DNA from 2 places in the Lysobacter sp. ESA13C genome. Region 2 is predicted to be linked to the other one. Evidence: riboswitches for the same ligand, from Rfam matches in the RefSeq annotation. Region 2 holds a riboswitch; the other holds the start of a gene.
What was found. Region 2 has a riboswitch for glycine ahead of LC490_RS02945 (trimeric intracellular cation channel family protein). Riboswitches for the same ligand answer to the same signal wherever they lie in the genome.

Region 1 (7,146 bases), on a different contig from region 2:
TAGCCGGTGCACTCGACCAGCATCGCCTCGAGCTCGTCGATCAGCTGGGTGTAGCCGGTGGTCTGGTCGGCCGGGGCGAGCGGATGGATGTTGCCGAACTCGGGCCAGGTCACCGGGATCATCTCGGCAGTGGCATTGAGCTTCATCGTGCACGAGCCCAGCGGGATCATCGTGCGATCCATCGCCAGGTCCTTGTCGGCCAGCGAGCGCATGTAGCGCAGCAGTTCGTGTTCGCTGTGGTGGGTGTTGAACACCGGGTGCTGCAGGAACGAGGAAGTACGCACCAGCGCGGCCGGGATCGCGTCGACGGCTTCGCGGTCGAGCGCGTCGATGTCGAGCTGCACGCCGAACGCGCCGGCCAGGGCGACGAGTTCGTCGCGGGTCACGGTTTCGTCGAGGCTGATGCTGAGGCTGCCGGCATCGATCTCGCGCAGGTTGATGTTGGCTGCGCGGGCCTTGGCGTGGATCGCGTTCGCGTCGATGCCGCTGACGTGCAGGGTGTCGAAGAAGCCGCTGCCGACGGCGATGCCGGCCTTGCCGAGTGCGGCGGCGAGGATCGTGGCCTGGCGGTGGACGCGGCGGGCGATGCGGGTCAGGCCATCGGGGCCGTGGTAGACGGCGTACATGCTCGCCATCACCGCCAGCAGCACCTGAGCGGTACAGATGTTGCTGGTCGCCTTCTCGCGGCGGATGTGCTGCTCGCGGGTCTGCAGGGTCAGGCGGTAGGCGGGCTTGCCGTCGGTGTCGACCGAGACGCCGATCAGACGGCCGGGCATCGAGCGCTTGTAGGCGTCGCGGCAGGCCATGAAGCCAGCGTGCGGGCCGCCGAAACCGAACGGCACGCCGAAGCGCTGGGTGTTGCCGACGACGATGTCGGCGCCCCATTCGCCCGGTGCCTTGAGCAGGGTCAGCGCGAGCAGGTCGCTGGCCACGGCGACGATGCCGCCGCGCGCGTGCACGGCGTCGGCGACGCCCTGGTAATCCTTGACCGCGCCGAAGGTGTCCGGGTACTGCAGCAGGGCGCCGAAGGCGTCGACCGTCGCCGCCTCGGCGTCGTCGCCGATGTGCAGTTCGATCGCCAGCGGTTCGGCGCGGGTGCGCAGCACTTCCAGGGTCTGCGGGTGGATGTTCCTGGAGACGAAGAAGGTGTCCGACTTGGACTTGGCCGAACGCTTGGCCAGGGTCATCGCCTCGGCGGCGGCGGTGCCTTCGTCGAGCAGCGAGGCGTTGGCGATCTCCATTCCGGTGAGGTCGGCGACCATGGTCTGGAAGTTGATCAGCGCCTCCATGCGGCCCTGCGAGATCTCCGCCTGATAGGGCGTATAGGCCGTGTACCAGGCCGGGTTCTCGAGGATGTTGCGCAGGATGACGTTCGGGGTGTGGGTGCCGTAGTAGCCGCGGCCGATGAAGCTGCGGAACACCTGGTTCTTGGTGGCGATGGCGCGGATCTTGGCCAGCGCTTCGACTTCGCTGATCGCGGCCGGCAGGGCCAGCGGCTGGGTCGACTTGATCGAGCCGGGGACGATGGCGTCGGTCAGGGCTTCGAGCGAGTCGTAGCCGACCTGCTCCAACATGTGGCCGATCTCGGCGTCGTTGGGGCCGATGTGGCGCTCGATGAAGGCGTCGTGGTGCTCGAGGTCGCGCAAGGAAGTTGCGCTGTTGGCGGCTGGGCTCATGGCAGGGGCGTCCGAAGGCAGCGTGCGGTGCCGCACGCGAGGCGCCCCTCTGTCCTTTTGCCTGAGAGTTTAAAAGCGTGCTGCGGTCAGGCAGCTAGGGGAGGGGATGGCCCGGGGGCCGCTCCTGTCCGCGCTCGCTTCGTGCCCCTTCGGCGCCGGTTCTGCCCCGCTGTCTCAGCGTACGCAGGCGGTCTCTCCAGAGTTTTGTACACGCGGCGGTATGGGGCCTGAGCGATTACGGGCGTTGCGCCTTCGGCAGCGGTCTGGCTGGGGGGCCGGGCCGCTTCTCCCACCGGGTGTTTCAAGCCGCGATTATAGCCGCAGCGGCGGCTTCGGGGCGACGTTGCCGGGGCTGGCGGCAGCCGGCTTCATCCCGGGTTTCGACGCCGCGACCCGGTTCAGGAAGGCCGATTCGCCGTAACATGGTCGCGGTCCCTTCCGGAGCTTCCTGCATGGACCGTCCCCCGTTCCAACTGCTGCAACTCGATCACGTGGTGCTGCGCGTACGCGACACCGAGGCGATGATCGCTTTCTATTGCGACGTACTGGGCTGCCGGCTGGAACGGCGCCAGGACGCGATCGGCCTGGTGCAGCTGCGCGCCGGCCTGTCCCTGATCGACCTGGTCGACGTCCAGGGCAAGCTCGGCCGCCTCGGCGGCGCGCCGGCCGGGGCCGAGGCCCGCAACATGGATCACCTGTGCTTGCGCGCCGAGCCCTTCGACCGCGAGGCGATCGTCGCCCACCTGCAGGCGCACGGCGTGCGCATCGGCGACTTCGGCTCGCGCTACGGCGCCGAGGGCGAGGGCCCGTCGCAGTACCTGTTCGATCCCGAAGGCAATGTGGTCGAACTCAAGGGCCCGCCCGACGAGGTGCCGATCGACACTCACGCCGCTCACGCTCCCAGCTGAGGCCCCGAGCCGACGCTCTCCGATTGGTGACCTCCGATTAATACCTCCGCACCCGATCCTGCTCCGGCCACGAAGACCTTGTCGATCCGCCGGCTGGCCTTGCTGCTCGGCGGCCTGGCGATGTTCGGGCCGTTCTCGATCGACACGATTTTCCCGGCGTTCCCGGTCATGGGCGCCGAGCTGGGCGCCGACAAGCTGGCGATGCAGCAGACCATCAGCGTCTATCTGATCGCCTATGCGCTCATGAGCATCGTCCACGGGCCCTTGTCGGACACGATCGGGCGCCGCCGCGTGATCATCGGCGGGCTCAGCGTGTTCACGCTGGCGTCGGTGGGCTGTGCGCTGTCGACGGATCTGTCGACCTTGCTGTTCTTCCGCGCGGTGCAGGGGCTTTCGGCGGGTGTCGGACTGATCGTCGGGCGCGCGGTGATCCGCGACGTACTGCACGGCGACGATGCCCAGCGCCTGATGAGCCAGGTGACGATGATCTTCGGCGTGGCGCCGGCGATCGCGCCGATCATCGGCGGCTGGATCCTCGGCTGGGCGCACTGGCCGGCGATCTTCTGGTTCCTGGTCGGCTTCTCGCTGCTGTTGCTGGGCTCGACCGTCTTCCTGCTGCCGGAAACGCATCCGCCGCAGGCGCGCCTGCCGTTGAAGCCCAAGCGCCTGCTGCGCGATTACTTCGCGATCTTCCTCAACCCGCGCTTCCAGCGCCTGACCGCGACCGGCGCGTTCAATTTCGCCGCGCTGTTTTTGTACATCGCCTCGGCGCCGGCGTTCGTGCTCGACATCCTCAAGCTCAACGAACGCCAGTTCGGCTGGTTCTTCGTGCCGACCATCGGCGGCATGGTGCTTGGCTCGTTCGTGTCGGGGCGCTCGGCCGGCAAGATCAGCGGCGACCGCCTGGTGCGCTGGGGTTTCGTGTTCTCCTTCGTCGGTGTGGCGATGAACCTGGGCTACAACCTGTGGACCGACGATCCGCAGATCCCCTGGGCGGTGCTGCCGATGTGCGTGTCGGCGTTCGGCATCGCCCTGGTGTTCCCGATCGTGACCCTGTCGATCCTCGACATGTACCCGCGCCAGCGCGGTTCCGCCTCGTCACTGCAGGCGTTCTCCGGCCTGGTGGTCAACGCGATCATGGCCGGCGTGCTGTCGCCGCTGATCAGCGCCAGCGCGGTGTCGCTGGCGGTCGCGGCCTCGGCGCTGACCGCGGTGGCCTGGCTGTTCTGGCAATGGGAAGCGCGCGTGTCGAAGACCGCATGCGCGAGCCGCGGCGACGAGGCCGCGGCGGTGGAGCCGCAAGAGTCGTTGTGAGGCTTCGGCGTCGCGAGGGGCGCGCCGAGCACGATAAACGGGCCCTGCGTGTCGAGCGCTCGGGTTCCAAATCGAGTCTGGACCGGCGAAGCCGCGCGCCGGTTTCGCCGCGCCTGATTTCTATCGCAAATTAAGATACGGCCGAAAATTCCGTCCAGCGACTTTTTTGCGATGTGCGCTACGTCGTATGTTGCGCCAATGCAGGACCGAGCGTGGCGTGCGTCCTGATTGGTCGATAAGGGACGATCTTCGCTGAATTAAAGTCCGTTGGCCGTGGCCATGACCATTGCGATGTTGATGGCGTGCGCTCCTGCCCAAGCCGATGGCGGCTTCTGGCTGACAGGCGATTTCGATCTGCCTTTCCCAACCGATACCCACCAGCCGATACCCAGCCGACTATTGCGATCTTCGCCATGGCGGACGATGACAGCGCCGTCGTCGGAAGCCGCGACGCGAATCCTTTCGTCTAGGCCCTATTCACGGGACTGAGAACGTTCTTCGCAGAAGCGGTGCCTACGGCTTCCGGATGCGCGCTGGCCGGCCGGGGTTGGTATCGGCGGATGGCTCAGCGGTCGTGCCGGCCGCGATGGTCTGGGCCTCTGCTGCCGCGAGGCCAGGGTCTGGCGCAGCGGACGCTGCGCACGGGAATGTGTGTTTGTCGCGAACGCGCGACTTAGGGATAATCGCCGAAGACAGCGGGGATGTGCTCGTAACGGCGTCTTGCTCCGGGTCGAAAGCCGGAAGCGCACCGTTCGACGTGTCGCCGTACCAGAGCCTGGCGCTTTACTTCAATCGGCAAGGAAATCGTCGTGAAACAAGACCACTGAAAGCGGCGAAGGCCGTGTCTGCGGCGCGATCTCTGGCGCATGCCAGTACCGTGCTTCAGCAGGCAGGGCGTTTCGATGCGCGCGTTCCCGGGACATCCTGCCGACCAGCTCAACGGTGATAGCGCCCGCGGCAGTATGGCCGCCGTCCTGGGGCGTGAATCGATGGGGCATGAATCGACGGGGCATGAATCGAAATGATAGGCGTCTTGAGGCTGGGTGTCTGGCCTCCGGCGATCGAGTGTTGCGACCGCTGAGGCTTGGAATCGCCTCAAGCAGGAACCCAAAGGGAAGGAAGATGAAGATCAGTTTGCTGTCGACTGCTTTGCTGGCAGTTGTGATGTCGAATCCGGCAGTGGCTGCTGCCGATTTCTGGCAGTTTCCAGGAAGCTTGTCCAAAACGGGCTACGTATCCGGCGATGGCCGCGCATTCGTTTGGCTGGAAAGTGGTGGTGGCGTATTGTCCCGGTGGACCGAGCAAGCCGGCACCGAAACCCTATACAAAGTGTCAGACCGGTACGTAGACAGTCGCATGCTCAAAGCGGTGTCGAGCGACGGCTCGCTCCTCTTGTTCGACTTGCCGCAGTCGATTTCGGGGAAAAATCCAGGAACGACGCCTGCCTTGTGGAGTCAGGCCGGCGGCTTCAAGATCTTGGATATCCCCGCATATTCTGCTTTGGGGTGGGGGATGTCGGCTGACGGAAGAGTCGTGGTCGGGACGATGTATTCGACGAATTCGACCTACGTCGGCCAAGCATTCCGTTGGAGCGAAGCTCAAGGGCTGCAGGTGTTTCAAGGCGATTCCATCGGGGAATCTTTCTTCGCAGGAGCGGTGTCTGGCGATGGCCGGGTAGTGGCGGTCACCGTGCTTCGTCCGCGCAGTGAAGTGGTGCTGTGGACGCAAGGGGCGAGCAACGTCAGCTTCGCGCCTGCTCCCGGGTATTCAAGCGTGATTGCTTATGGCGTTTCTCATGACGGTTCGCGTGTTGTGGGAAGGCTCGATCAACATGAACCGTATTTGCGAAGCTTCCCGTATGTGTGGGACAGCAAGACCGGAATCATGCCGTTAGGCTTGCTTTCCGGTTACACCGGCGGCGAAGCGAAAGCCATCTCCGGAGACGGGAAGGTTGTCGTGGGAAGTATGTATGCCTTTGTCAATTCGCCGCGTCCCTCCGGTATCGACACGGCTTTTAGATGGAGCGCTCAGACCGGCACCCTTTCCATCGCGCAGTGGCTAGCCGCTTATGGCGTCGAAGTGCCGGCCGGTGCAGAGTTGATAACGGCAAACAGCACCAGCTTCGATGGCTCGATCATCGCGGGCGAGGGCCGGTACGGAAGTCTTTGGTTGGCCCGGGTGAAAGGCCCGAGCGGCGGATTTCTGCTGGACGTCGATGCTTACCAGCGCAGCCTGATCGATGCCAACCAGCGCCTGACCCTGGGCCTGAGCGGCCTGGCCAACGCGACCTTGTCGGGCGCGCATCATCGTTCGCTGCTCGATAACGGCCTGGCGAGCGAGTCCGACGGCTCTTGCGCCTGGGTCAATGCCGAGGCCGCCGATTACGACGAGAGCAAGACCCGAATCGAGCAGTTGGAAGTCGGTGTCTGCACCGACCTCGGTCCGGCGCGCCTGGGCCTGGGCCTGGGCAAGGCCAAGGCGCGGCAGGAGTGGGACCTTGGCAGCCAAGGCAAGTCCGAAGGCGAATACCTGCTCGGCGAGGCGGCGTTCAAGTTCGGCGAACAATGGCAGGGCAGCCTGCTGGGCTATTCCGGCCGGTTCGATGTCGATTCGCAGCGTCGTTACTACAATGGCACCGATGTGCATACCTCGTCGGCGCGGCCGGATGCGAAGGTGGCGGCGCTGCGCGCGCGTATGGACTGGAAGGACGCGGCGCGGGTCGGTGGCGTCGGCATTTCCCCGTATGCGGCCTACACTTGGACGCGGACCAAACTGGACGGCTACGCGGAGAGCGGTGGTGGTTTCCCGTCGCGCTTCGACCGCACCGACTGGAGCACGCGCGACCTGCGCGTCGGCGCGGCGTTCGAACGCAGTTTCGGCGAGCGCAGCGATTTGAGTGTGTCGCTGGAAGCGGTGCGTCGCATGGACAAGATCAGCAGCGGCACGCGCGGCGAGATCATCGACTTGTTCAGTTTCGATCTGCCCGGCGGCGAACTGGACCGTAACTGGGGCCAGATGCTGGTGGATTTCGACCACCGGTTCGGCAATGGTTCGGTGCTCGGCGTCGGCGCGCGCGCGGCCTCGTCGGGCGGCGATGCGGATTGGGGCGTATCGCTCGGGTATCGAATGTCGTTCTGAACGGGCGATGGCGGCAGTCGTCCGGCGAGTCGGGCGGCTGTCGTTCCGGCCGATCGGCGGGCAGCATCATCATCGTGGGAAGCCGCAACCGGAACCCTTTGGTGTTGCGG
Region 2 (7,146 bases):
CTGAACGGCTCGCTGGGCCGAGGCGAACGCTAAGGTCACGAGCGTCGCGTTTCCGGTGCGTTGCGCGATGCGCATCCGGCGAATTCTCCGCAGCCCGTCGCATTGCCCGGATTGCGCAATTGCCGCCGCTGCGCCGCGCGTGATACCTAGTCGCGATGAATTACGCATTGCCCCGCGGCGAACTGGATACGCTGTTCGCCGGCCCCCAATCGGTCACTTCCGAACAACGCCGCGAACTGGCCGAACTGATCGTCGAACGACTGCGCCAGGTCCATGGCGAACGCCTGCTGGCGGTCGCCATGTACGGCTCGACCGCGCGCGACGGCGACGGCCCGTACTCGGACATCGAACTGTGGGCGGTGCTCGACGACGACGCCCTCGGCGCCGACTACGACGAAACCCTGGAATGGGTGCACGGCCGCGGCAAGGCCGAGCTCAACCTGATGTCGCGCACCGCCATCGAGGCCTACGCGCGCGAAGTCGACGAAGGCTGGGCGCTCAGCCACGGCCAGTTCGTGCATGCGCGCGCGCTGTGGATCGCGCCCGACCACGGCGCCCTGGTCGAGACCTTGCGCTCGCTCGCCGCGCATCCGAACGATGAGGCGGTGGACGCGGCCTTGGCCGAAATCGTGGTCGGCGAGCTGTACGAACTGGTCGGCAAGCTGCGCAATCGCTATGCGCGCAAACCGCTGTCCCTGCTCGCCTGCGAGTTCGCCCAGCACCTGGCCTGCCTGATCGGCCTGGCCGAGCGGCACGTGTTCGCATCGAGCGGAACCATGTTCGACGAGGCCGCCGACCTGCCCGGGCCGGACGGCGCGGCGCAATTGTTCGGCCTGGTGGGCCAGGGCGATCTGCGCGACGAAGTGGTGCTGAGCATGGCCGTGGAGCGAGTCTGGACCGGCCTGGAGGAATGGGCGCACGCCGCTTCCTTGAACGACGCGCTGGAACTGCGCTGCGCCGCGTCGGAGCGCTGAGCGGCGCCGATCCGGTACAGTCCGCATCGTCGATGGGACCGCTGCGGGGCGTAACCGGCGCGCCCGCATGAGCGCGACGCGCGTCGCCGCCGGGTCCTGCGCAGTGCCGTCGACAGCGCCGACTCCGGTTTCCCGATCGATCGCCGAGGGCCTCCTGCGATGGGCCGAATGCTGCATCCCTGGTTCGCCGAAGCGCGCCTCGTCGCCGCGCGCGGCGGCGCATGGCGACGCGGCCGGACCCTGTCGGCGGCCGCCGCCGCGGCGATCGTCTTGCCGTTGCTGCTGCGTGGCTGGGGGGGCGATGCCGCGGCCCTGGCCGAGGCCCTGCCGCGCCTGATCGAACGCTTGCCGCTGCCGTTCGGTCTGCTCGCCATCGCTACGGCGTATGCGGTCGCGCGCGGACGCTCGATCGCGCTCGATGAGTACCTGCGCCTGGGGTGGTGGGCGGCGGCGCCGATCGAACCGTCGCGGGCCACGCGCAGCCTGGTCTTGCTGGCCGGCCTGGCGACGCTGGCGGCGATGGCATTCGCGGCGACCGTGCTCGCCGCCTGCGGTGGCGACCGCGCGAGCCTGCGCGCCGCCTACTGGGTCGTCGACGGCGGGCTCGCGCTCGGCGCCGTGCTGGGCCTGTTCGCGGCCCTGCGCCATCGCCGCCATCCGGCGCAGCGTTTGCGCGAAGGCGCGCGCCTGCCGGTGTTCGGCCTGGTCTGGCTCGACGACGCGCGGCTGCCGCACCTCAGCGACTGGCAACGGCGCGAAGGCGTGTTGCGCTGGCGTCGCGGCGGTCACGCCTGGATGATCGGCGCGGTGCTGTTCGGCCTGCCGAGTTCGACCGGCGCGAGCAGCGGCATCGGCGTGTTGCTGATCGCCATCGCGCTGGCCTGGTTCAGTCTGATCCTGCAGGCCTGCGTCGCCGCGACGCTCGATGCCGACGCCCTGCTGGCGAGCACACCGCGCGCGCCGCATCGGCTGGCTCAGGCGGCCTGGCGGTATCCGGCCTTCGCCTTGCTCTGCGCCCTGGCATTCGCGAGCGTCGGCGCTGCGTTGTTGTCGCTGACCTGGCGTGCTGCGCCGGTATTGCTCGCGATCCTGCTCATCCTTTCATGGCCGGCGCTGCTTGCGCTGCGTCCCCTCCTTCACCGGCCTTTGTCGCGATGACCGTCCTGCTCGAACTCGAAGGCCTGCAGCACCGCTACGACGAGCACGCGGTGCTGCACGGCATCGATCTGCGCTTGCAGGCCGGCGAGTTCGCCGCGCTGATCGGTCCGAACGGTTCCGGCAAGACCACCCTGCTGCATTGCCTGGCCGGGCTGCAGCGGGCGAGCGCGGGGCGCGTGTTGATCGGCGGCCACGACCTCGCCCGCGCACCGCTGCAGGCGCGGCGCCTGCTCGGCTTCGCAGTCGACCCGGCGCGTCTGCCGCCGTTGTTGACCGGTCGCGAATGCCTGCGTCTGTTCGCCGGTACGCGCGAGCTCAGCGAAATTCCCGCGCCGACGCTGGCCCTCGCCGAGACCCTGGCGCTGGCGCCGATGCTGGATCGCCGCATCGGCCAATACTCGCTCGGCACCCGCCAGAAACTGGCGATCGCGCTGGGTCTGCTCGGCGAGCCGCCCTTGCTGGTGCTCGACGAACCGCTCAACGGCCTCGACCCGCTCAGCGCCTACGCGCTCAAACGCCATCTGCAGCAGCTAGCTCTCGATCGCGGCACCGCCGTGTTGCTGGCGACCCATTCGCTCGACGTCGCCGAGCGCTTCATCAGCCGCGCGCTGTTGCTGATGGACGGGCGCCTGCGTCGTGATTGGCCGGCCGACGAGCTCGATGCGATCCGCGCCGACCCGCAGCGGTCGCTGGAGCAGTCGATGGTCGAGGCCTTGGCGGACGAGCGGCCGGCAGATGCGGAGTAGTTTGGGGCAGCGGCGCGACGCCATCGTCTTACGGCCGGTGGCGTCGTCGATGCCATTGCGTGGTCGCGGCTCGCGCCGGTCCTACTCAAGAGCGACGCCGCTCCTACCCAAGAGCGACGCCGCTTCAAGGGTAGGCCCACGGGGATTTCCTTCGGTCGCAAGCCGCGACCGCGATCCCGCAAACATCGGCGCTACCGATGAGCCCCGGCTCCGGATGCGCCACCCAACTGCTACCATGCCCCCGTTGCAGAAGAGTGGCGCCGGCCGAAGGCCGCTGCCCGCCGAAGGCGCAGGCTCCCATAATCGCTCAGGCTCGGCCCTTCATCGGCCGGAACACTGCAACGAACACGCCGATCTGGAGAGAGGCCGCGACGCGGCCCACCGAAGGGGCAAGCGGCCGCTGTCGCGACAGCGCGCCGCCCAAACTCTCAGGTAAAAGGACAGCGGGAGCGGCACCGCGGCCTTCGGGCCACGGAGACAGGCAAGCGCATGCGGCTCACGGCCGCGCCTGCGCTTGCCGTGCCGCCCGGCCGCGTCCTCATCGCAGCGGCGCGCTCGCGTCTTCGTGCCCGGCCGCGGTTCATTCGTGCCCGCCCGACGGAGAACCGCCGTGTTGCTGCAACTGATCTATCTCATCGCCATCAGCGCCGAAGCCATGACCGGCGCGCTCGCCGCCGGCAAGCGGCGCATGGACCTGTTCGGCGTCGTCATCATCGCCAGCGTCACCGCGCTCGGTGGCGGCTCGCTGCGCGACATCGTGCTCGGCCACTACCCGCTCGGTTGGGTGCGGCATCCCGAGTACCTGGGCTACACCATCGGCGCGGCGATCGCCGCGACCTTCCTGGCCAAGAAACTGCACCGCTTGCGCCGCGCCTTCCTCTGGCTGGATGCGCTCGGCCTGATCGCCTTCACCCTGATCGGCTGTTCGGTCGCGCGCGAAGGCGGGCACGCGCCGGTCATCGTCGTCATCGCCGGCATGTTGACCGGCGCGTTCGGCGGCGTGTTGCGCGACGTGCTGTGCAACGAGATCCCGCTGGTGTTCCAGCGCGAGTTGTACGCGGTGATTTCGCTGCTGACCGGCGTGGCCTATCTGGCGATGCTGCGCTTCGGCGTCGCCGAGAACCTGAGCGTGCTGCTCTGCCTCGGCGGCGGCTTCGCCCTGCGCCTGTTGGCGATCCGCTACGAGTGGGAGATGCCGAAGTTCGTTTATCAGTGAGCGTCGGCGCAGCCTGCGCTGCAGAGCTCGCTCAAGCGTCTTCGGACAGCGCCTGCGCGACCCGTTCGCGGATGGCCGGCACCAGCTCGCGTTCGAACCAGGGGTTGCGCTTGAGCCAGAGATTGTTGCGCGGGCTCGGATGCGGCAGCGCCACCGTATGCGGCCAGCGCTCGCGCCAGGACGCGACCGCGGCGGTCAACGTGTCGCCGGCGTCGGGCAGGTGATAGGCCTGCGCGTACTGGCCGATGACCAGGGTCAGGCGCAGCCGCTGGAACTGCGCCAGCAGACGCCGGCGCCAGGCCGGCGCGCACTCGGGCCGCGGCGGCAGGTCGCCGGACTTCGTGGTGCCGGGATAGCAGAAGCCCATCGGCAGGATCGCCACCTGGTCAGCGTCGTAGAAGCGTTCGCGATCCAGACCGAGCCAGGCGCGCAGGCGTTCGCCGCTGGCGTCGTCGAAGGGCAGGCCGCTCGCATGCACCTTGCGGCCGGGCGCCTGTCCGGCGATCAGGATGCGCGACTGCGCGCTCATCTGCAGCACCGGCCGCGGGCCATCGGGCAGATGCGCGGCGCACAGCCTGCACGCGCGAACGTCGGCGAGCAGGGCGGCAAGGGATTCCATCGGCATCGGTTCCGGCAAGAAGGCGGCGGCGGTCGGCTTTGCGCGAGCAAGCAGCGGCCGAGTGTTGGTCGCGGCGCAAAACCCTGTCAAGCCGCGAACCCGCAGCGCAGGGCGGCAGCGCAAAAGACGACGCCGGCGCGAGGCCGGCGTCGTCGTTGCAGCGCTAGCGGGCGGAGACGTTATGCAGTGATGTCGCGGTCCTTGGTTTCCGGCAGGAACAAGGCGCCGATCACCACCGTCATGGCGGCGACGATGATCGGATACCACAGGCCGCTGTAGATGTTGCCGGTGGCGGCGACGATGGCGAACGCGGTGAACGGCAGGAAGCCGCCGAACCAGCCGTTGCCGATGTGGTACGGCAGCGACATCGAGGTGTAGCGGATGCGGGTCGGGAACAACTCGACCAGCCAGGCGGCGATCGGGCCGTAGACCATCGTCACCAGCAGCACCAGGAAGGTCAGCAGCGCGATCACCATCGGCTTGTTGATCTGCGCCGGGTCGGCCTTGGCCGGATAGCCCGCGGTCTGCAGCGCTTCGCTCAATTGCTTGCCGAAGGCTTCCGACTGCGTCTTGAAGGCGGCGCCGTCGAGCGATTCGCCTTCGAAGCTGCTCAGGCTGGCGCCGCCGATGCTGACCGTGGCGACGCTGCCGGCCGGGCCGGCCGCGTTGACGTAGGGAATGCCCTTCTTGGCCAGCGCCGACTTGATGATGTCGCAGGACTGCTTGAAGGTCGCCTTGCCGACCGGGTCGAACTGGAACGCGCAACGATCCGGATCGGCGGTGACGGTGACCGGCGAGGCGGCGACCGCGGCTTCCAGCGCCGGGTTGACGTTATGGGTGAGCGCCTTGAACACCGGGAAGTAGGTGAACACCGCGATCAGGCAGCCGGCCAGCACGATCTTCTTGCGGCCGATCTTGTCCGACAGCCAGCCGAAGAAGATGAAGCCGCCGGTGGCCAGGGCCAGGGCGATCGCGATGAAGATATCGGCCTGGTTCGGGTCCATGCCGAGGGTCTTGGTGAGGAAGAACAGCGAGTAGAACTGGCCGCCGTACCAGACCACGGCCTGGCCGGCGGTGGCGCCGAGCAGGGCGAACAGGGCGATCTTGCCGTTCTTGGAGAAGAAGCTCTCGGTGATCGGCGCCTTGGAGGTCTTGCCTTCGGCCTTCATCTGCTGGAACAGCGGCGATTCGGCCAATTGCATGCGGATCCACACCGACACGCCGAGCAGGATCACCGAGAACCAGAACGGGATGCGCCAGCCCCAGGACTCGAAATCTTCCTTGCCGAGGTAATTGCGGCAGGCCCAGATCACCAGCAGCGACAGGAACAGACCGAGCGTTGCGGTGGTCTGGATGAAGCTGGTGTACAGGCCGCGCTTGCCGTTGGGCGCATGCTCGGCGACGTAGGTCGCCGCGCCGCCGTACTCGCCGCCGAGCGCCAGGCCCTGCAACAGCCGCAAGGTGATCAGGATGACCGGCGCTGCGATGCCCAGGGTGGCGTAACTGGGCAGGATGCCGACCAGGAAGGTCGCCAGGCCCATGATCACGATGGTGACCAGGAAGGTGTACTTGCGTCCGATCATGTCGCCGAGGCGGCCGAACACCAGCGCGCCGAACGGCCGCACCGCGAAACCGGCGGCGAAGGCGAGCAGGGCGAAGATGAATTGGCTGGTCTCGTTCAAACCGCCGAAGAACTGCTTGCCGATGATCACGGCGAGCGAACCGTAGAGGTAGAAGTCGTACCACTCGAACACGGTGCCGAGGCTGGAGGCGAAGATGACCTTCTTGTGGTCCTTGGTCAGCGGCGTGCTTTGCGGCGCTGCGTTTGCGGTGATGCTGGACATGTCTGTTCCCCCGAACAGTGGAGAGGAGCGGGCCGGGACCCGCCGGGGCGATTCTTTCTATACTGCTGTCGCGACTTTCCGATCAGAAGCTGTACTTGACGTGGGTCTGCAGGCGGTTGATCTCGCCGCGGTCGCCGCTTTCGATCTCGCGCTGGCCCCAGATGTACTCGGCACCCAGGTCGAGTTTCGGGATCGGGGTATAGATCAGGTTGATGTGGGCCGATTGCGCCGACTTGGTGATGCCCAGGCCGGTCAATGCGGTCTTGTTGTCGTACTCGGCGCGCGAATAGAACAGGTTGCCGCGCAGCTTCGGGGTGAACGCGTGGCGCCAGCCGACGAAGCCCGAGACCAGGTCGATGTTTTCCAGGTCGCCGCTGGCGTCGAGCACGGCGTCGTTGTTGAGCGCCAGGCCGACGTAGCGCCCGATGCCGCTGCCGGTGGTGACCATGTAGCGCAGATCGTCCTTGGCGCCGAGGTTCCACTTGCCCGACAGGCTCAGGCCGTAGCCGGTGTTGCTGTCGTTGATGCGACCGGACTGGTACTTGAGCTGGCGGGCGAGCGCGCCGACGCTGAAGTGGCCCCAATCGCC

Region 1: it holds a riboswitch for glycine, as region 2 does, so the genes downstream of both, gcvP (aminomethyl-transferring glycine dehydrogenase) here and LC490_RS02945 (trimeric intracellular cation channel family protein) in region 2, are expected to answer to the same signal.

Annotation. Positions count from the first base shown of each region.
Region 1 covers NZ_JAHXYK010000005.1:521,015-528,160, forward strand. The annotation lists gene gcvP (aminomethyl-transferring glycine dehydrogenase) at 1-1,676, opposite strand, end outside; glycine riboswitch at 1,716-1,886, opposite strand; gene LC490_RS13630 (VOC family protein) at 2,129-2,584, shown strand; gene LC490_RS13635 (multidrug effflux MFS transporter) at 2,663-3,898, shown strand; gene LC490_RS13640 (autotransporter domain-containing protein) at 5,021-7,036, shown strand.
Region 2 covers NZ_JAHXYK010000001.1:655,477-662,622, forward strand. The annotation lists gene LC490_RS02930 (kanamycin nucleotidyltransferase C-terminal domain-containing protein) at 156-974, shown strand; gene LC490_RS02935 (hypothetical protein) at 1,143-2,132, shown strand; gene LC490_RS02940 (ABC transporter ATP-binding protein) at 2,129-2,878, shown strand; glycine riboswitch at 3,116-3,223, shown strand; glycine riboswitch at 3,224-3,330, shown strand; gene LC490_RS02945 (trimeric intracellular cation channel family protein) at 3,489-4,094, shown strand; gene LC490_RS02950 (uracil-DNA glycosylase family protein) at 4,126-4,713, opposite strand; gene LC490_RS02955 (MFS transporter) at 4,893-6,557, opposite strand; gene LC490_RS02960 (DcaP family trimeric outer membrane transporter) at 6,640-7,146, opposite strand, start outside.